DNA from 2 places in the Paenarthrobacter ilicis genome. Region 1 is predicted to be linked to the other one. Evidence: riboswitches for the same ligand, from Rfam matches in the RefSeq annotation. Region 1 holds a riboswitch; the other holds the start of a gene.

Region 1 (10,615 bases):
CAGGAGGGCCAGGAGTCCAACCATGGCTGCCACCCCCAAGGCGCCCAGGGCAATACCGACCAAACCGCGTTCTTGGTCAGGACCGGCAAGGTGCTGACCGACAAGACGCGTGCCGGGCCGCTCGGCCGGGAGGGGGACGGTGGACTGCGCTGTGTCCGAAGAGTGCATCGTTGGCCCTTCGCAAGCTGTATGGGTGACGAGGTGCAGCGTAACCGTGGCGTGGAAGTCTTCGGAAACCCGCCCCCTGGGGGCCGAATATGACCGGGAGAGCGGGCAGCTTTTACACCAAAAAGCCCGGCACTGCTGACTCAGTCAGCGGCGCCGGGCCCCAAGTTGTTCAGGCAGTTATGCCTTCTTGCGCGTCAGCAGGCCCCAGATGAAGAGGACTACCAGTGCGCCCACGATGGCCAGCAGCCAAGTGGACAGCGACCAGAACTCGTTGATGCCAACGTTGAACAGTGCACTGCCGATCCATCCACCCAGGATGGCACCTACGATGCCCAGCAGCAGGGTAGCGATCCAGCCGCCACCCTGACGGCCCGGCATGATGGCCTTGGCAATTGCGCCAGCGATCAAACCCAAAACAATCCAACCAATGAAACCCATTTTTAATCTCTCTTTCTTAGTCAGGACCCAGTTCGGTGCGAGGACGCGTTCCGCTATCGACCTTGTTGTTGGCTACCCGTCAAGCCGTCGGAGCAAACCGACAGCTTGGCTGGCAGATGGCCTACCGGCAGGATCGGGGTCGGTCATGGCATGAAGCACCATGGACCAGCGCCGCCGCACCGTGCCGGGGATTCGGGGTTCCCTGAGAGTCCTTGCAACCATGGACTCCAAGGGAGGGCCAGGAAAAGCCTTCGTTCCGGTCAGGCACTCAAGGGCAACCAGACCCAACGAATAGATGTCGCTGGCCGCAGTGGCCTCGCCTCCGCAGACTTCCTCGGGGCTGAGGTAGTGCGGGGTTCCGGACGACGACTCGGGCGCCGTGTGCCGTCCGCTGATGGCGATGCCGAAGTCAGTCAGTTTTGCCGTGCCGTGCCCGGTGGGATCGGCCGCAAGGTCCACCAGGATGTTGCCGGGCTTGACGTCGTTGTGTACCACTCCGCGGCGATGGATGTAGGCAAGTGACCGGGCGATGCCAGCCATCCACTCCGCCGTTTGCCCGGGCGAGGCAGCCTGCTCATGGAGGAACCACCGCAGGTCCCTGCCGCTGACCCTGTCCATGACCAGGTAGTTCCGGGCCGGCTCCGCAGCCGTTGGCTCCGTCATCCCGGCGTCGAGCACCCTGACAATGTTCTTGTGGCGCAGGGGACGGTGGATCTCCAGCTCCCTGCGGTAGGGAGCGCTCTTGGCCGGCTCTGTTGCCCTGAAAATCTTGACTGCTACGTCCCGGCTGGTCTTGAGATCGAAAGCCTCATGAACCGTGGCTTCGGACCCTCCACCCAGCTGGTCGCCCAGGCAGTAACGTTCTCCAAGCACCACATTGGCGCCTGCGGCCCCGCGATCAGCGCGGTCGGCCGTTGCATCCAGAAGAGTCATTGAAGGAGCATTTCCACGTCGGCGGCAGGGATGCCGGCAACTTCAGCCAACGCGTAGGGGTCGACGCCAGCCGCTGCAGCCTTGCCGAAAGCCAGTTCAAGAGTGTTCTGGGCAATTGTCAGTTCGTGCTCCAGGCTTTGGCGCCGCAGGGCGGCGATCCACACGGCGCTGACCGGGTCAACCGATTCGATGTCCATGCGGAAGCCGCACCCGCAGGCCCATTCCGGCCAGATGGGGTCAACAGTGACCCATTTCATGCTGTTGTAGGCAGGTCCTGCGGAGATGGCCATCTGCGAACCGCAATGAACAGGACCAGCAGGAATCGCCCGCTGGTGGGGAGCAACTCCGGCATGAAGGTCTTCGACTACCTGGCCGGCGTTGGACAGGGAGCGGACAGGTGTGGAGCTGGGTTCACGCAGTTCGACGGTCATCGACTTCCACACATTCACTAGTAAGTAGCTTGGCTATCTAGTTATATGTGTACTTAGTACTTTTTGTCCAGTTTGCATTTCGGCGGGAAATCAAGATGAGGCACCGACGCCCTGCCCAGGCCGCTAGGGCGCGCCCACGCTGTCGATCGCTTTGCGCATCCGCCGGAGGAAATCCACGACGACGGCCGCATCATCGCCGTCCAGGGTTTCTGCAACCTCCATCATGCGGGAGTGCATATCGCCCAGAGTGCTCCGGACCTCCTGTTCGGAGCCCGAGGTGGGCTTCAAAATGAGGGCCCGGCGATCAGTGGGATGCGGCTCCCGCGTGACGAAGCCCGAACGGACCAGCCTGTCCACCAGCGATGTCATGGATGCCGAGGTGATGCCCAGGTTAACTGCAAGCTCCTTGGGGCCAACTTCCCGGCCCCCGCGCTTGGCCTCCAGGAGATAACGCAGCGCAGCCAGGTCCGTTTCACCCATGCCCATGGAAGCGCGTGTGCGGCGGCGCATCTCAGCTTCCGCCGAACGGTAGTCCCTCAGCGCGTTCAGCACATCCACAGCCCCCATCTGTTTGCGGCTCTCCAGCCGGTACCAGTAACCCTGTCGCTCCGCTTGGCTTGTCATCACCGTTCCTTTGGTAGACGTGTATCACGGTTGTCTAACCAAATAAGCATAGATGAATACTTGAAATCACGCAGCCAATGCCCTAAAGGACCGTCGGTCAGCGCACTCGCCAGCGCCTCCAAAGAGCCGGTGCCACCACTACGGCAACACCCACCACCGCGCCAATAACGGTCTCAATGATGCGATCCCTCAGGAGTAACCCCGGATCCACGGGAGCCGCCAGAAGCGTGGCAATGAGCGCCAGCGGCGTCACGAAAAGCTGGGCCACAAAGTACTGCCTGGCAATAAACATCTCCGCGCCGAACTGGCAGGCGGCTATCACCAGCACCATCACCCAGGGCGCAGGGTTCAGCCACAGAATGCCGGCCAAGAGCACCAGGCCCGCCACTGTCCCCACAATTCTTTGGATGCCCCGGCTCACACGATGGCGCGTTGAGTGGCCTACCAGCGGCACCACCGCGGCAACCATTGCCCAGTACGTGTGCCCGAAGCCCAAACGCTCCCCCACCAGGGTGGCAATGGTCCCGGCCAGCCCTGCGGCGATCAAGTAGCCACCGCCTTCCAGCCAGATGGCCCTGAGTTCGGCAGGAGTGTGGCGGATGGGCGGGGGACGCTTCCACGGAGTACGGTGGCTCTTCGCCACCCGCGCCGACATTCCTATCAGGAGGCACAACCCGGTGGTCAGCACGGCCACCAGCATCCCTTCCCAGAGCGGCGGTTGCGCAGGAATGGAGGCGATGGCCGCGAACGCAAAGATGTGAAACAGGGAACCGCCCGGACGGAGCCGCCACAACGCCACCACCACTGAACATGCACCGGCCACCACGGTGGTTGCCGCAGTCAGGAGCCACGAATATGCGGTGCTGTCCAGCCCCCAGAGGTGTTCTGCGCGTGCCAGCAGGGTGGCGCAGAGAATGATGAAAAGCATGAAGGTACCGGCTCGCAGCTGGCTGCGGAACCGGACGCTGTGGGGCTCGTTGCGCCCATAGATGCCGGTGAACGCCCCGAACGAGGCAAACACCGCAAGGTCCAGGCGCCCCAGGACCGCAAGCGTAATCAGCGGAACGAACACCCCAATAGCGCAGCGGAGGGCGGGATGGTGGTCCTTGTTTCCCGGGCCCATGGTGAACAGTTCCGCTACAGCCTTCAAGGGGCGGCTCGCCTTTCGTCGCAGATTCAAACGTACGACGACGGCGCTGGCGTCCTTTCCTAGGTTACGCTCCAGCCGCCGGGCTGCTCCGGGATAAGGGACAGATAGTGCGCGGCATCACCCTCCGCGCGCTTAACCCAACCCGGTCGACGTCACCGGAGAGTCCTGCCACGTGAAGGTTCCAGTGGGGCGGCGGTCTTAGTGGTGGGCGGCGGCGAGGATGGTGGAGGCTTCCTGGCGGGTGGTGCCGGAGGATTCGATGTGGGCCAGGGCTTCGGGGATGTCCCAGCCCTTTTTCCGCATCGCGGTGGCCCACAACCGCCCGGCCCGGTACGAGGAACGCACCAACGGTCCGGACATGACGCCCAGGAAACCGATCTCCTCGGCCTCGTGCTGGAGGTCCACGAATTCCTGGGGTTTGACCCACCGGTCCACGGGCAGGTGCCGCTCGGACGGGCGCAGGTACTGGGTGATCGTGATCAGGTCACACCCGGCCCCGTGCAGATCCCGCAACGCCTCGGAGATCTCCTCACGGGTCTCACCCATGCCCAGGATCAGGTTGGACTTGGTGACCATCCCCAAATCCCTGCCCTGGGTGATGACATCCAAGGACCGCTCGTACCGGAACGCCGGCCGGATCCGCTTGAAAATCCTCGGCACGGTCTCCACGTTATGCGCGAACACCTCAGGCTTGGACTCGCAGATCGCCGCGATGTGCTCAGGCTTGCCGGAAAAGTCAGGGATCAACAACTCCACCCCGGTGCCCGGGTTCAGCTCATGGATCTTCCGGACCGTTTCGGCGTACAACCACACGCCCTCATCTTCCAGATCATCCCGGGCCACCCCGGTGACCGTGGCGTACCGCAACTGCATCGCCTGGACACTGCGGGCCACCTTCGTGGGCTCGAACCTGTCCACCGGCGAAGGCTTCCCGGTATCGATCTGACAGAAATCACAGCGCCGGGTGCACTCGGACCCGCCGATCAGGAACGTCGCTTCCTTATCTTCCCAACACTCAAAAATGTTCGGGCACCCGGCCTCCTCACACACCGTGTGCAGGCCTTCCTTCTTCACCAAGTTCTTCAACTGAACAAACTCAGGCCCCATCTGGACCTTCGCCTTGATCCACTCAGGCTTCCGCTCAACAGGTACCGCCGCGTTACGCTGCTCAACACGCAGCAACTTACGGCCTTCAGGTGCAAGAGTCACTGGACTTCTTTCATAGAGCTGGTGGCACACCGTTGATCGGGGGCCGGTGGCCGGGGCCCTGCGGATCATGCCGTGTAACGGAACAATCCGCAGGGTGACCCTGGAATGGGTTCAGCTGAGGTTGGCTGTACCGGGGTAAAGCGGGTGCGCAGCGGCGAGTGCCTCCACGCGGTGACGGAGCCCGGAAAGGTCCGTTCCGGCGTCGGCGATCAATGCTTCGGCGATGATGTCCGCCACCTCGCGGAAGGCCGCTTCGCCGAACCCGCGCGTAGCGAGGGCCGGGGTGCCGATGCGGAGGCCGGAGGTAACCATGGGTGGGCGCGGATCGAAGGGGACCGCGTTGCGGTTGACGGTGATGTCGATCGCGGCGAGGCGGTCCTCGGCTTGCTGGCCGTCGAGCCCGCAGTTGCGCAGGTCCACCAACACCAAGTGAACGTCAGTTCCGCCGGACACCACGGCGATACCCTTGGCTGCCACATCGTCCTGGACCAAGCGCTCGGCGAGGATCCGGGAACCGGCCAGGACGCGTTCCTGGCGTTCACGGAATTCCTCCGAGGCAGCGATTTTGAACGCCACGGCCTTGCCCGCGATCACGTGCTCCAGCGGTCCGCCCTGCTGGCCCGGGAACACCGCCGAGTTGATCTTCTTGGCGATGTCGGCGTCGTTGGAGAGGATGATGCCGCCGCGCGGACCGGCGAGGGTCTTGTGGGTGGTGGACGTGGTGACGTGCGCGTGCGGGACGGGCGAGGGGTGCAGCCCGGCGGCCACCAGGCCAGCGAAGTGGGCCATGTCCACCATCAAGTACGCGCCTACCGAGTCCGCGATCCTGCGGAATTCCGCGAAGTCCAGCTGCCGCGCATAGGCGGACCAGCCAGCCACGATCAGGGCGGGCTTATGCTCCCGGGCCAAAGCCTCAACCTCGGCCATGTCCACGGTGTGCGTATCCTCGCGCACCCCGTACGGGACCACGTTGTAGAGCTTGCCGGAGAAGTTGATGCGCATGCCGTGCGTCAGGTGCCCGCCGTGGGCGAGGTTCAAACCCATGATGGTGTCGCCGGGCTTGATCAGCGCGTGCATCACCGAGGCGTTGGCCTGCGCTCCGGAGTGCGGCTGCACGTTCGCGTACCCGGCCCCGAACAAGGACTTCAAGCGGTCGATCGCGAGCTGCTCCACCACATCCACGTGTTCGCAGCCACCGTAGTAACGCTTCCCCGGGTAGCCCTCGGCGTACTTGTTGGTCAGCACCGAACCCTGTGCCTGCATCACGGCAACCGCAGTGTGGTTCTCCGAGGCGATCATTTCCAAGCCATCGCGCTGGCGGCCCAGTTCGTCGTCGATCTTCGCCGCGATCTCCGGATCCAGCTCGGACAGCGGGGCATTCAACGACCCCGACACAACCTGCTGGTAATGGTTCAACGTTTCAGCGTTCACAGTTCTCCTCCATTGGTTGCTGCATAATCTTCAGCGCTCATCAGCGGCCCTTCGTCGGTGGCAGCCACCTTGAACAGCCAGCCCGCACCGTAGGGATCGTTGTTGATGAGTGCGGGGTCGCTGACAACAGCGTCATTGATCCCAGTCACCTCACCGGTCACGGGCGAGTACAGATCGGATACCGATTTAGTGGATTCAACCTCACCGCAGGTCGCCCCCGCGGTCACAGAAGAACCAATCTCGGGCAGGTCCACGTACACAATGTCCCCCAGGGCGTCGGCGGCCACCGCAGAGATACCGATCCCCACGGGACCGTCCCCCTCAGCGGGGGCAACCCATTCATGCTCGGCCGAGTACTTCAGCCCGGCAACTACTTTGCTCATTTCGTTCCTGTCTTCTGGTTCGCTTGTTTTTGGCGCCGATAAAACGGCAGCTGGACGACTTCGAACGGTTCGGCCTTGCCGCGCAGATCCACTTCAACGGTGGTGCCCGGGGCAGAATGCTCGACGTCGACGTACGCCAAAGCGATCGGGTATCCCAGCGTGGGGCTTGGCTGCCCGGAGGTCACCTCACCGATCAGGGAACCGTTCTTCAGGACCGCGTAATGCGAACGGGCGGCACGACGGCCAACACCCTTCAAGCCCACGAGCTTCTGCCCCAGTGCAGAGCCGACACCTGCTGCTTTGATCGCGGCCAGCGCATCCTTGCCAATGAAGTCACTGTCCTTGGTCAGTGACACCACCGAACCCAGGCCCGCCGTGTAGGCATTGATGTGCCGGGTCAGTTCGTTGCCATACAGCGGCATGCCCGCCTCCAGGCGCAGCGAATCACGGGCAGCGAGGCCTGCGGGGATCAGGCCGTGGCCCTCCCCGGCCCCAAGCAGCGCTTCCCAGAGACGTGGAGCATCCACGGCGGAGAGGTAGATCTCGAACCCGTCCTCGCCGGTATACCCCGTCCGTGCCACGAGCAGGTGCTGCGGCCCGCCGTCGAACGTCAGCGGAACCTCAACCGCAGCGTAGTACTTCAGCTCCCGCACCAAACCGTGGTCTTCTTCCGGGACCAGCGCCAGCAGAATCGCTTCCGCGGCAGGCCCCTGCACTGCGATCAGGGACGTTTCAGCAGAGGCATCTTCGACCATGACATCGAACCCTGCCGCGCGCTCCTGCAAGGCCGCGGCCACCGCAGCTGCATTGCCTGCGTTGGGGACCACCAGGTACTTGTCCACGCTTTCCTGGGGAGAAGGCCTGCGGTAGGTGATCAGATCGTCAATGATGCCGCCATCGGCATTGCAGATCAGGGAGTACTTGGCCTTGCCCACCGGGATCCCGGACAGTTTGCCCGCCAAGGCGTAGTCCAGGAACGCGGCAGCGTCGGGGCCGGTGACCCAGACTTCACCCATATGGGAGAGGTCAAAGAGGCCGGCTGATTTACGGACTGCGTGGTGTTCGGCGAGTTCGGACTCGTATTTAAGGGGCATCTGCCAGCCACCGAAGTCAGTGAAGGAGGCGTTGGCTTTTTTGTGCTGTTCGTACAGAGCTGTGTACTTGCCGGATTGCTGCCCGTCCGGGGCTGCTGCCAGCGCGGCGTCGTGCGCCGATAAGCCGCTCCGCGGGTGATGTGATTGAACGGTCACAAGGAACTCCATGATTCAGGCGCCTGCTTAAGCGCCACGATTGCGTGGGTTCCTCCCCGCTCTGTATTGGACCTGAGAGATTCCGCAGGGATGGTTTCCTGCTTGCACCGTCGGTGAGCCCGGTGACCCGGACTGCTTTCCAGAGTTGCCTACCCGCGGCGGTACATGGGCCTGAGAGATTCCTGGGGAGGATTTGCTCCTACGGCGCCTGACTGGATGTACCGGCAGGACTCTCCCGCCGCAGATCAAAAGCGTTGCATCACACTGGGTGACACGCTTCACACCATAACGGCTCCGCTCGAACAAGTCCAAAAACCATCCCTCCATCACATCCCACCCCCAATTCCCCATCCCTCCATCACATCCCGGCCTTAAACCCGAAACGCGGGGATGGTAGTTTGATGTCTGCTGAGGCAGACACCCGCACCCAAATCGGAGGACCATCCATGTTTAAGGGTTTCAAGGACTTTATTCTTCGCGGCAACGTGATCGAACTGGCGATCGCCGTTGTCATCGGCAGCGCTTTCACCGCGCTTGTTGCTGCTTTCACCAACAACATCATCAACCCCGTGATCGCCGCCGCCGGTGGCATGAACGCCGATGGACTCGGTTTCAAGATCTGGGACAACAACCCCGCTACGTTCGTCAACTTCGGCGCCGTCATCACCGCGCTGGTGACGTTTGTGATCACTGCGGCCGTGGTCTACTTCATCTTCGTAGCGCCCATGAACAAGATCAACTCCCTGGTCAAGGACCGCCTGGCCACCGAGGAACCCGAAGAAGAGCCGCTGCCGGCGGACACTGCTTTGCTGGCCGAGATCCGCGATCTCCTCAAAGCACAGGCAGCCGCCCGCGACTCCGGCGTTGTTCCCAACCCGGACAACGGCACCCTCCGTTAGGACTGCGGCGCGACTGCGCACCCTGAAAGCCCGGCGTTCTCACCTTGAGGACGCCGGGCTTTTGGGTTCAAAAAGGCGCCGGGCTTTGAACCGGGCTGGTCCTCAACCAACCAGCTGGATCCACAGACCCACACCGCGTTCCTTGACCACCATCCGGCGCTCCACAGCTCCCCGTTGGACCAGCCATAAAACGTCACCATCAGCAGTCACCGCGTCAACCACTCCTTGGTCCACCACGTGGTTGCCATGCCAGATCTGGACGGTATGGCCCACCAAGGACCTCCAGTTGGTCACCCGTTTTCCCTGCAGGGGCTCGAGCCTGATTCCGAACAGCGGCTCTCTTCTGTTGTAGTGCACCCGTTTGCTCCTCGCTGCCGGACCTCACACTTCCTTTAAAGGACAGGTGCCTGCGGCGGGCCGGACATGACGCTATTAACCAGACGGCGTGGGGAGGCATTGGTCACAGCACCGCAGCTGCCACACCCGGGGCTGCTTCTCCGTGGGGGTGTGGGGGTTCAGTTCAGCGCCTTCACCGCTCCCAGAACTTTGGTCAGCGAATCCTTGGCATCGCCGAACAGCAACGTGGTGTGCGGTTCATGAAGCAGCTCATTCTCGATCCCGGCGAATCCCGGGCGCATGGACCGCTTGAGGAACACCACTTGGCGGGCGTCGGCGACCTCCAGGATGGGCATCCCGTAGATGGGCGAACCGGAGGTGGTTTTGGCCGCAGGATTTACGACGTCGTTGGCGCCCACTACCAGCGCGACGTCGGTGGTCTTGAAGTCCGCATTGATGTCGCTCATTTCCTTCAGCGACTCGTACGGAACGTTGGCTTCGGCCAAGAGGACATTCATGTGCCCCGGCATGCGGCCGGCCACAGGATGGATGGCGAAGTCCACCTCGATCCCCCGGGCTTCCAACGTGGCTGCCAGTTCCGCGGCCGTATGCTGGCCCTGTGCCACAGCAAGTCCGTAGCCGGGGACGATGATCACACGCTGCGCGTAGCCGAGCAGCACCGCAACATCCTCGGCGCTGGAGGAACGGACCGGCCTGCTGCTCACTTCCGTGGACCCGGCCGTGCTGCCGCCTTTGAAGGCCCCGAACATAATGCCTGCCACGCTTCGGCCCATGGCGGCGGCCATGGCACGGGTCAGGATGGTGCCGGACGCTCCCACCAATGTCCCTGCCACCAGCAGCAATACGTTGCCCAGCACCAGTCCCGAGGCAGCCACGGCCAATCCGGTGAAGGCATTCAGCAGCGAGATCACGATCGGAACGTCGGCCCCACCCACCGGGAGGACCAGGAAGATACCGGCGCCTAGCCCCAGGAGCATTAAGACACCCGCCAAGACAAGCGAGCCGTTCAGGATCACCAGGACACCGGCCGCCACCGCCGCCAGCAGGACCACTCCCATGAGCACCGGCAGCCCGGGAAAGGTGACGGGCCGGGTAGTCATGAGCCCTTGCAGCTTGGCAAAGGTCACCGCCGAACCGGCGAAGGACACCGCGCCCACCAGCAACGTGAATACGATCGCCACACGAACCCACGTGTCCGCCGAGTGGGGAAGTTCCAGCAGCGCCACCAGAGCCGCTGCTCCACCGCCCACGCCGTTGAACAGGGCCACGAGCTGCGGCATCTGAGTCATCTGCACCCTGCGTGCCACCGGCGCCGCGACGGCCGAGCCCAACGCCATGGCCG
Region 2 (10,615 bases), 2.9 Mb from region 1:
CAAAGGGGTTGCCTTCACGGGAAAGCTCGTTGCCGTAGAGGGGCATGCCGGCTTCCAAGCGCAGGGAGTCGCGCGATGCCAGCCCGGCCGGGATCAGCTCACCTTCATTAGCGGCAGCCGCAATGGCCTGCCACAGCGCGGCAGCTGATTCGTTGGCCACGAAGATCTCGAACCCGTCTTCGCCGGTGTACCCGGTGCGGGCCAACAGCAGGTCCTGGGTGCCGCCGTCGAACGTGAACGGGACATCAACCGCCGCGTAGTACTTCAGTTCGGTGACCAGCGCGTGCTGCTCCCCGGGGACGAGGCGAAGGAGGATCGCTTCGGCAAGGGGCCCCTGGACAGCGATCAGCGACGTCCCGGCAGAGGCGTCCTGAACCACGACGTCAAAACCGGCGGCGCGCTCCAGCAGCGCGGCAGCCACAACCGCAGCGTTGCCTGCGTTCGGGACCACCAGGAACTTGTCCGAGCCTTCTTCGGTAGAGGCACGGCGGTAGACGATCAGGTCATCAATGATGCCGCCGTCTTCCTGGCAGATCAGGGAGTACTTGGCTTTGCCCTGGGCCATGGCAGAGATCTTGCCTGCCAAGGCGTAGTCCAGGAACGCGGCCGCCTCGGGCCCGGTGACCCAGACTTCGCCCATGTGGGAGAGGTCGAACAGGCCTGCGGATTTGCGGACGGCGTGGTGCTCGGCCAGTTCGGACGAGTACTTGAGCGGCATTTGCCAGCCGCCGAAGTCCGTAAAGGAGGCGCCGAGCTTCTTGTGCTCTTCGTAGAGGGCTGTGTACTTCTCAGTCATTCTGCGGACCGTCCTAGTTCTCGAAGTCTTCGATCGGCGGGCAGGAGCAGACCAGATTACGGTCTCCGGCTGCGCCGTCAATGCGGCCAACGGGCGGGAAGTATTTGTCCTGCTTGAGGTGGTGGACCGGGAACGCGGCCTGCTCACGCGGGTAGGAACGGTCCCAATCGGAACTTACGACGGCGGCTGCCGTGTGGGGTGCGCGGCGGAGCGGGGAATCCTGCACGGAGAAGTCGCCGTGGGCAACCTGGTCGATTTCGGCACGGATGGCGATCATGGCTTCGATGAAGCGGTCGATCTCCGCAAGGTCCTCGGACTCGGTGGGCTCCACCATGAGCGTTCCCGCTACCGGGAAGGCCAGGGTGGGTGCGTGGAAGCCGAAGTCAATGAGGCGCTTGGCCACGTCCTCAGCGGTGACGCCGGTTTTGGCCGTCAGTTCGCGGAGGTCCAGGATGCACTCGTGCGCCACGAGGCCGCCTTCGCCCGTGTAGAGAACCGGGAAGTGATCGTTGAGGCGTGAAGCGATGTAGTTCGCAGCGAGCAGCGCGGACTTGGTGGCTTCGGTGAGGCCCTGGCCGCCCATGAGCTTCACGTAAGCCCAGGAGATCGGAAGGACACCGGCGGAACCGAAACGGGAGGCGGAAATCGGGACGTCGTTGCCTTCGGTCCAGGATGCTGCGTCACCGGGCATGAACGGCGCCAGGTGTGCCTTGGCTGCCACCGGGCCAACGCCCGGTCCGCCGCCGCCGTGCGGGATGCAGAAGGTCTTGTGCAGGTTCAGGTGGGACACGTCGCCGCCGAACTTGCCCGGCTGGGCGAGTCCGACGAGTGCGTTGAGGTTGGCGCCGTCAATGTACACCTGGCCGCCGGCCTCGTGGATGGCGTCGCAGACTTCGCGGACGTCGGCGTCGTACACACCGTGCGTGGACGGGTAGGTGATCATGATCGCGGAGAGGGCGTCGCGGTGGGCCTCGATCTTGGCCTTGAGGTCAACGTGATCGATGGTGCCGTCCGGCGCGGTGGCAACAACCACTACCTTCATGCCGGCCAGCACTGCGGAGGCCGCGTTGGTGCCGTGAGCCGATGCGGGGATAAGGCACACGTTGCGCTGCTCATCGCCGTTGGACAGGTGGTAGCCACGGATGGCCAGCAACCCGGCCAGCTCACCCTGCGAACCTGCGTTGGGCTGGATGGACACTTGGTCGTAGCCCGTGATCTCGGTCAGCTGTGCCTCGAGGTCGCCGATGAGCTCACGCCAGCCCTCGGTGTGGGAGTCCGGTGCGAACGGGTGGATGGAGGCGAATTCCGGCCAGGAGATGGCTTCCATCTCTGCCGTGGCGTTGAGCTTCATGGTGCAGGAGCCCAGCGGAATCATGGTGCGGTCCAGCGCAAGGTCGCGGTCAGAGAGCTTGCGGATGTAGCGCAGGAGCTGGGTTTCGGAGCGGTGCGTGTTGAACACCGGGTGCTGCATGAAATCGCTGGTGCGCTCCACGGAGGATTCCAGGGCGAAGCCATCCGCCGACTCAAGTACCGAAGCGCCGAAGACCGATGCAACGTCGGCGACAACCGCCGTCGTCGTGGTTTCATCAACAGACATACCCACGGTGTCAGCATCGATGCCCCGGAGGTTGATGCCCTTGGCCTCAGCGGCGGCCACGATCTCCGCAGCCTTGCCGGGAACGCGGACGGTGACGGTGTCGAAGAAGGAGCCATGGAGGACGTCGACGCCGGCCGCCTTCAGTGACGCTGCGAGCGTGCGGGCGTGGCTGTGGGCGGTTTCGGCGATCGCCTTCAAGCCCTCGGGACCGTGGTAGACGGCGTACATGGAGGCCACGATGGCCAGCAATGCCTGTGCCGTACAAATGTTGGAGGTGGCCTTCTCACGGCGGATGTGCTGCTCACGTGTCTGCAGCGCCAAGCGGTAAGCGGGGACGCCGGCGTCGTCCTTGGAGACGCCCACCAGGCGGCCGGGCATGGAACGCTCCAGCCCCTTCTGGACGGCCATGTAGGCCGCGTGCGGGCCGCCGAAGAACAGCGGAACACCCATGCGCTGCGCGGAACCAACAGCAATGTCGGCACCCTGCTCACCGGGAGGGGTGATGAGCGTCAGGGAAAGGAGATCGGCAGCCACAGTGACCAGTGCGCCGCGTTCCTTCGCCTCAGCGATGACGGCGGAGTGGTCGAACACGCGGCCGGAGACACCCGGCTGCTGCAGGACGACGCCGTTGATGGTGCCTTCGGGGAGGCCCAGGGACAGATCGGCCACCTCAACCTCAAAGCCAAGCGCTTCCGCGCGGCCCTTCACGATCGCGATGGTCTGCGGCAGGCAGTCGGCGTCCAGGACGGTCTTGCCATCCTGCGCGGCCTTGTTCTTGTTGGCACGGCGCATCATCAGCACGGCCTCGGCAACAGCGGTTGCTTCATCCAGAAGGGACGCATTGGCAATCGGCAGGCCAACAAGGTCCTGGACCATGGTCTGGAAGTTGAGGAGCGCTTCGAGGCGGCCCTGCGAAATTTCCGGCTGGTAGGGGGTGTAGGCGGTGTACCAGGCGGGCGATTCCAGGATGTTGCGGCGGATCACCGGCGGCGTCACGGTGTCGTAGTAGCCCTGGCCGATCATCTGCACGGCAGTTTTGTTCTTGGAGGCGAGCTTGCGGAGCTCGGCAAGAACCTCAACTTCGCTCAGGGCGTTTTGCAGGGTGAGCGCCACGTCCTGCCGGATGTCGTTGGGAACCGCGGTATCAACCAGCGCGTCAACGGTGCCGTAACCCACGGTCTTGAGCATGGTGTCAATATCGGCTTGGCGACGGGCACCGATGTGCCGATCGACGAAGGTGGTGGAGGCAGAACTAACCGTCACGAAGGAACTCCATAGGTTGGGCGGCATTTGGGTATGCCGCAGTGGCTCGGGTTCCTCCCCGCTCTGTATTGGACCTGAGAGTTTCCGCAGGCTGGTGTGCCTGCTTGCACCGTCGGTGAGCCCGGCTGAGCGGACTGCTTTCCAGAGTTGCCTTGCCGCGGCGGTGCGTGGGCCTGAGAGATTCCTGGGGAGGATTTGCTCCTACGGCGCCTGCATCACATGCTTGCAGGACTCTCCCGCCGCAGATCAAAGGCTTGTTCAGTTATACGCAGCGCCGTGTTGGCCGCGCCACATGACTAATTGTCCTATGTCACGGGCGCGGCGGCAAATGGATGAATCGCTACTTCCGCAGGCGCTCCACAACAGCCAGCAGGATTTCGACGTCGGCCTCCCGCCGATTGTTGCCCTCTTCCTGGCCACTTTCGAACATGGCGTTGAAGTACAGCCCATCCCCCATGTAGCTCACGGCCTTCGCCACTTCCGGACCAACGTCTTCGGCAAGGACGTCCAACCACTGCTTCTGGATACCGGCAAACCGGCGTCGGGTTTCTTCATGGGCCACCTCGGCCAGGCGGGTGGCGGCCACGAACGCCCGGTCCATGGGAGTTCCCGCCCACACGGAGGAACGGATGAAGTAGGCTGCCGCCCCGTCCTCGGCTGCTTTCATCTGCTCAATGTCCTCCTGGCCCAGGGCATCCAAACGTTCCAGCAGGGCACTGATCAGCGCTTCCTTATTGGGGAAGTGGTACAGCAAGCCTCCCTTGGAGACACCGGCCCTTTTGGCCACGGCGTCCAGGGTGGCTGCCCGCTCCCCCACGTCAATGAGCAGGGACTCGTATGCATCAAGGACTGCGTCCCTGGCGACTGGTTTCCGTGGCATGTAACCATCATTCCCTATAGCGTTTGTGCATTCCATTTGAAACTGTACCGTCTGGACGGTACAGTTGATGACATGCCTTCGCAGTCTGTCATCCACGCCTCCCAGTCCGCTCGTCCCGCCATGGGCCCGCGCGCTCCTTGGCGCGACTGGCTTGCCCTGGCACTCCTGATGTTCCCCGTCCTGCTGGTTGCGGTGGACAACACCGCATTGACCTTCGCCCTGCCGGAAATCGCCCGTTCGTTGAACGTCGGCGGGATCCAGCTCCTCTGGATCGTGGACGCCTACCCGCTGGTATTGGCCGCGCTGCTGGTGTCCATGGGCAACCTGGGTGACAGGATCGGACGACGCCGGCTGCTTCTGATCGGCAGCACAGGCTTCGCTGCGGTTTCGGCTGCTACGGCATTCGCGCCCACCGCGGAATGGCTCATCGCCGGGCGCGCCGGACTGGGTGTTTTTGGCGCCATGCTGATGCCCTCAACCCTCTCCCTGATCCGGAACATCTTTACTGACCCCAACCGCCGCCGCTTGGCGATCGCAGTGTGGGCGGCCGGGTTCTCCGGTGGCGCCGCCCTGGGCCCGATCTTCGGCGGGTGGCTGGTGGAGCACTTCTGGTGGGGCGCAGTGTTCCTGGTTGCGGCGTTCCTGCTGCTCCCGCTGCTGGCTTTCGGGCGGGTGCTGATTCCTGAGTCCAAGGATGCACATCCCGGGCGCGTTGATGTTCCCAGCATCGCGCTCTCCGTCTTCACCATGGCGCCGTTCGTTTACGGCATCAAGGAGCTGGCCGTCCACGGTTTTGGAGCCTCGGCCGCAGCCTTCATGATTTTCGGCCTGGTGATGGGCATCCTGTTCGTCCGCCGGCAACAGCGGATTGACTCCCCCATGCTGGACGTCACCCTCTTCAAGAACACGGTGTTCAGCACGGCAATCGTTGCCAACGTACTGTCCTTGTTCTCCATGACGGGCTTCATCTACTTCTTCGCCCAGCACCTGCAGCTGGTGGAAGGGCAGTCCCCCATGGAAGCCGGCATCGCCATGATCCCAGCGCTCCTTGCAACAGTCGTTGCCGGTTTGCTGGTGGTCCCGCTGGTCAAGCGCGTGCGGCCCGGGTTTGTGGTGGCCGGTGGCCTGACGCTCAGCGCCGTGGGCTATCTGGTGGCCATGGTGGGTGACCACGGCAACGGACCGTTGTTCCTGCTTTCGGCCCTGACTGTGCTGGCGGTAGGCGTTGGAGCGGCGGAAACCATCTCCAATGACCTCATCCTGGCCTCCGTCCCGGCCGATAAATCCGGCGCGGCCTCGGCCATTTCGGAAACCGGATACGAACTCGGTTCGCTGCTGGGCACGGCTGTCCTGGGGTCAATCCTCACCGCGTCCTACCAGCACAACCTCATCATCCCGGACGGCATCTCCACCGAAGTTGCCGCACAGTCCAAGGAAACGCTCGCAGGCGCCGTGGACGCAGCGTCCACGCTGTCCGCACCCCTGGGCGAAGCCTTGACCGCCGCGGCCACCATCGCTTTCGATTCCGGCGTCCACATCACGGCGGCGATCGGGTTGGTGCTGATGGCGGGCACGGCAGTGCTGGCGGCCATCCTGCTGCGCAACGTGCCCAAGGCGACCTAAGGCCCCAAAGGCAAACCAACGCTCAGCCGGACCTACACCGCGTTGTTGAGTGAGGCTCCCAGGCCCAGGCCACGGGTAATGCCCCCGGTGGTTGCCGTGGCCAATGCCGAGAGGTAATCGTTGCGACGGCGGGCTGTAATGCGCGACTCAGGTTCGAATGCCTGGCCTGGCGAGTCCGCATAGTGGGCCGCGAGGCCGTCACGCATCAGACGAATGCCTTCGGCCCGCTGCTGGGACACGGCGGCATGCGTAGAACCAAGTTCGTCCGCGAGGTCCTTCACCGACCGCCCCGCGAGGTAGATCTCCTGGATCACGAAACGCATTTTTTCCGGGAGGGCGTCGACGGCGGCGCGGAGGTACTTGATGCGCTCGTCGGCTAGGACAGAGTGTTCCGGGGAGTCGGTGGGCGACGCCACCGTGTCCGCCACGACGTCGTCCAAGGAAGTCAACGTCCGGGACGCGTCCACCAAGGCGGCCTCAACGTGGCTCCGCTCGACGCCCAGCGCTGATGCCATTTCGGCCACGCTGGGTCCCCGTCCCAACAAACTGGTCAGGGTTTCCTGGACAGCCAGGGTTTCCTTGATCCGTTTGCGGGCCGACCGCGTTGCCCAGTCACCCGCGCGCATCTCGTCCGCGAAGGCGCCCACGATCCTTCGCCGCGCAAAGGCGCCAAAAGGAACGCCAAGGTCCGGATCGAAGGAATCAGCAGACGTTATGAGGGCAACGGCACCGACAGAAGCGAAATCATCGCGCGACAAATGCGATGCGCGCGCACAAAGGTCAGAGACCAGGTAACCAACGAGCGGAAGGTGCTGCAACACCAGCTCGTTGCGCTGTTCGCGATTCAAGAGTGAGTCCCCCCATGAGACCGGAGTGTCAAGAGCCAACCGGGTTTCCTCCTGCTGGGTCGATGCCAGAGACCAATCAAAGCATCGCAGTTGGGGCGTCCAATCAGCTACGTATTCAGTGAACATACCACCTCAAAAGCGCTGTGCGTGTACGCTCAACAGAAGTACAGATAAACCCTGCCAAATCGTAATTTTGGTGGGCCATAAAATGAATTGGGGAACCGTGGGGGCGGACGAGCTATCGGCAACGCTGTGGCGACAACGAAGACAACTGGATTTCCTGCTCTTCCTTCTCGAAACCCAGCTCCTGCACCTCCGGGCCGGCAACTGGCACCGGCTGGATTTCACCGCGTCCGAACTCGAAAAAGTCCTGGAGAACTTCCGGTTCGAATCCCTTGCCCGCGGGGTAGAAGCCTCTGCCTTGGCCGCCGAATGGAACGCCCCGGACCAGGTGAACCTTCCTGCCCTGATTGACCTCGCACCCCCCGGTTTGTGGCCTGAACTTTTCAGCGACCATCGCCGCGAAATGGTGGCCTTGCTGGCCGGCATCGACCACGCTGCCGAAGCCAACACGGAACTCCTGCTGGCGCCGCCGTCCGCGGAGAGCGCCGACGGAGACGTTGGGGACCTCGGATTACTGACACGCGACGCGAATATCCACAGGGCACTGTCCGCGGTACGTGCCGTTTCCCTGCGGACGCTCCGCACCTTCCTGGGCCTGGATTAGCTCAACCACGCCGGGCACCGGGGGCACCAGGTTGCAGCAGGCACCATGTGGGAACGGCGATTTCCACCGATCGTCGCAACAGGTTTGCTGTGATCTTTCATGGCAAGCGGGCCGGTGAAAATCACCCGTTACTTGCAGGGCAGGCGTGTAGCGTTTAGGGCACCTTCACCGGGCAGTTTTACGGGCGGGTCTTACGGGAATCCGGGAACCCCTGAACGCCGGGAAGATTCACGCACGTTAACTTGGGCGGCACGGCGCCCGGTGGCGGACCGTCTTACGGGCGTGCAGATTAGCCTGCCAGAGCGCGACTTTAGTATTTCTGACGTCGAAGGGGGTTGTGGGAGGCTTTACGAAATTAGGCTCTCAGCGTCAGCTGAATCTCGCCTGACTCTCATGATGTTGCTGAGGAGCCCACGAAATGCCACCACGACAGAGTCCTGCCCAGAAACTTGCTGCCAAGCTGCTGCTTGGTGGGGAATGGGCGCCGGTCACCAACACGATCGGCTTTCTTCAACGGCCTCTTGATGAAGCCGTCATTGAGTGGAGGCAGTGGGCTCAAGAGAGCCATTACCAGCCGGCGCCTGGCTTCGGGATCACTGAATACCGGGGCACTCTAAGGGAGTTACTGGGTAAGTTGTTGCCGCTGGGCTACGGTCAGCGCTGGCTTCTGTTGGAGACCACTAACCCCGAGTGGACAGCTGTCATGGAAAACACCCACGACACCTCGAGTCGGGGACCCATAGGGGAACACTTCGCCGCAGCCCGCGGACTCACCACAGTCCAAGTGGAGGACGTCCCGAAGAACATCAAGCGCATGCCGGATGAGCCTGCAAGGGGACGGTGGGGAAGCCGGAACCTGACGGTCTATAACGAGAACGGCTTCCGCAGAGGCCTCAGTCTTGAAGACTTCGAGCCCTGGCGGTTCAGCGAGAACGGAGAGCCGTACGACCTTGAGGACACGGAGCAGTACTCACTGCCGCGGCCTTTGGACTGCTTCCCTCACGAGACATTGGTTGATATCTGCAGGAACCTAGGCCTTGACCCATTCGAGGAGGACTTTTACGTACCGAACGGGCGGGGGTTTATTATCGAATCCCTCCATGAACCAGCCGGTGATGAGCCATGGGCCAAGAGGTACACCTTGGCTGAGGCCAGAGCCGGATATGAGGACCTTGAGCGCCCCCGGGTTGACGATCCCGTCCTAGGGAATGCGCTCTATTCCTTGGGCTCTGCAAACCCGAACCCGGACGTTGTTTATCCTTCGCTGGGGTATCAACCGTTTCGTAAGCCGACACCGTGGGACGAAGCGTTGAAAGAGTTCGAAAAGAGCGTTCAACGCTATGCCAGCTATCCTGCATCGGCGTCGTTGAGTGTAGGGCTGGAGGAGTACGGCGTCCTTGCGTCGCCCACCTACGCCACTGGTGGCACAGGGAGCGAGAGCATAAGTGTGAGTGTCACGCCCCCGCTGCTCGAAGCACCACCGGAAGTCCAGGAATACACTGCCGCCTACTCGGTGCTCCAGTGGACCCAAGCCAATGGCAGATCTGTTAGGGAGTTCTACCCGAACCGGAAGCAGATGACGGTCATTCGTAACTTGTACAAAGACAACGACCTCTACCCCTTCGACGTTACCTCCACCCAGGTCTACGCAACACTGGCCATCGACAAAATGATCCGCGACGTCACCGACCTCAGGATCACCCAGCAGCTCGTGGACTGGGAAACCCAATTAGCTGCCCGAGAACCCGCGGAGAAAACCAATGAGTACGACGAAAGGAACAACTCCTGCGCTTGGGAGATCCGGAAGGTCATCCAAGATCAAGAACACCTGATCTGGAACACCCAAATCGACGGCCGACAGCACTAAGACGTCCAGCACGTAAAGGACCTGCAAAACAGAATCCACGCAGTCTAAGTGCGACGCACGCTGAGGGATCGGCTATCGGACAATCTCGAGAGGAGACTTGGTGCAGAAGCATCTAGGATCTCCTCTATGACAGTTCCCGACCTTTCCGCAGCTCATGAGTGAGATTTCCATCGGCCATAAGGGGACTCTCCACCTCTGCATCGATGATCGAAAGCGAAACTCTGACGGTACTTCCGACTACCTCACGGTCACAGCAGATCTCGACGGGCTTCGCGCCGAAACAGAGATCTACGACGTCGATGGATTCTGGCACCTTCTTTCCTACTTTGAGGAACTTGAAACCAATTGGCGCGGGTGGGATGGCCTCAAAGAATTTAATTCACTGGAACACGACTTCCGACTCTCAGCGAAACACGTGGGGCACTTACGCGTATTCATCGAGTTAGCCGCCCCAGACCGGCTGGATCCTTGGGCGGCCAATGGTGAGTTCGTCCTGGATCCCGGCGAGGAGCTGACGACTGCTGTGGAAGCACTTAGAACCTTATTAGGAGCGCGGTAGAGTATCCTTTACCGGGAGCGCAGTTGAGGGCATTGCCGTCTTGATCGCCGTGGCTGTTATACGTCGTATCCCACATCCGCGAAGGCTCCGATCTCGTCGCGAAGCTGCTCAGCAATCTTCGCTCCCTCAGCTCTCCAAGCGTTCTCAGCATCCGGCGAACTCCAGCCGCTCACGTGCAATTTTTCCACTTCCCAGGCGTCGTACCATGCTCGAAGCCGGGCGGTGAGCGCCGGTGAGAGTCCGAAGTCCGCCGGCTCCATGGTGTACTTGGTCGGGTGCTCGGCCGTGCTGTTCTCCCAGAGCGGCCATAAATGACCATAGTCAGGAAACAGGCGGATAATGCGACGAACTGGCATGACCGAATGTTAGTCCTGATCGCAGATCGTGACACTCCCCCTGGAAAACGGCCCTGCACCACTCTGCGTCAAACAGGTGTCCTTAATCCAGATGCCGGC

Evidence for each region. A riboswitch is a leader RNA that binds a small molecule or an ion and turns the genes downstream of it on or off. The one in region 1 is predicted to bind glycine.
Region 2: it holds a riboswitch for glycine, as region 1 does, so the genes downstream of both, gcvP (aminomethyl-transferring glycine dehydrogenase) here and gcvT (glycine cleavage system aminomethyltransferase GcvT) in region 1, are expected to answer to the same signal.

What each region holds. Positions count from the first base shown of each region.
Region 1 covers NZ_JAFBCD010000001.1:3,790,897-3,801,511, forward strand. Annotated here, with positions in the region: gene JOE60_RS17345 (potassium channel family protein) at 1-168, opposite strand, end outside; gene JOE60_RS17350 (GlsB/YeaQ/YmgE family stress response membrane protein) at 346-606, opposite strand; gene JOE60_RS17355 (serine/threonine-protein kinase) at 679-1,539, opposite strand; gene JOE60_RS17360 (hypothetical protein) at 1,536-1,970, opposite strand; gene JOE60_RS17365 (MarR family winged helix-turn-helix transcriptional regulator) at 2,094-2,594, opposite strand; gene JOE60_RS17370 (FUSC family protein) at 2,692-3,744, opposite strand; gene lipA (lipoyl synthase) at 3,943-4,953, opposite strand; gene glyA (serine hydroxymethyltransferase) at 5,065-6,384, opposite strand; gene gcvH (glycine cleavage system protein GcvH) at 6,381-6,767, opposite strand; gene gcvT (glycine cleavage system aminomethyltransferase GcvT) at 6,764-7,963, opposite strand; glycine riboswitch at 8,069-8,166, opposite strand; glycine riboswitch at 8,167-8,265, opposite strand; gene mscL (large conductance mechanosensitive channel protein MscL) at 8,464-8,916, shown strand; gene JOE60_RS17400 (hypothetical protein) at 9,019-9,210, opposite strand; gene JOE60_RS17405 (NAD(P)(+) transhydrogenase (Re/Si-specific) subunit beta) at 9,432-10,615, opposite strand, start outside.
Region 2 covers NZ_JAFBCD010000001.1:909,401-920,015, reverse strand. Annotated here, with positions in the region: gene gcvT (glycine cleavage system aminomethyltransferase GcvT) at 1-796, opposite strand, end outside; gene gcvP (aminomethyl-transferring glycine dehydrogenase) at 810-3,656, opposite strand; glycine riboswitch at 3,710-3,806, opposite strand; glycine riboswitch at 3,808-3,905, opposite strand; gene JOE60_RS04345 (TetR/AcrR family transcriptional regulator) at 3,997-4,536, opposite strand; gene JOE60_RS04340 (MFS transporter) at 4,609-6,159, shown strand; gene JOE60_RS04335 (sigma-70 family RNA polymerase sigma factor) at 6,192-7,007, opposite strand; gene JOE60_RS04330 (flagellar protein FlgN) at 7,216-7,734, shown strand; gene JOE60_RS04325 (hypothetical protein) at 8,153-9,601, shown strand; gene JOE60_RS04320 (DUF6228 family protein) at 9,756-10,160, shown strand; gene JOE60_RS04315 (hypothetical protein) at 10,217-10,516, opposite strand.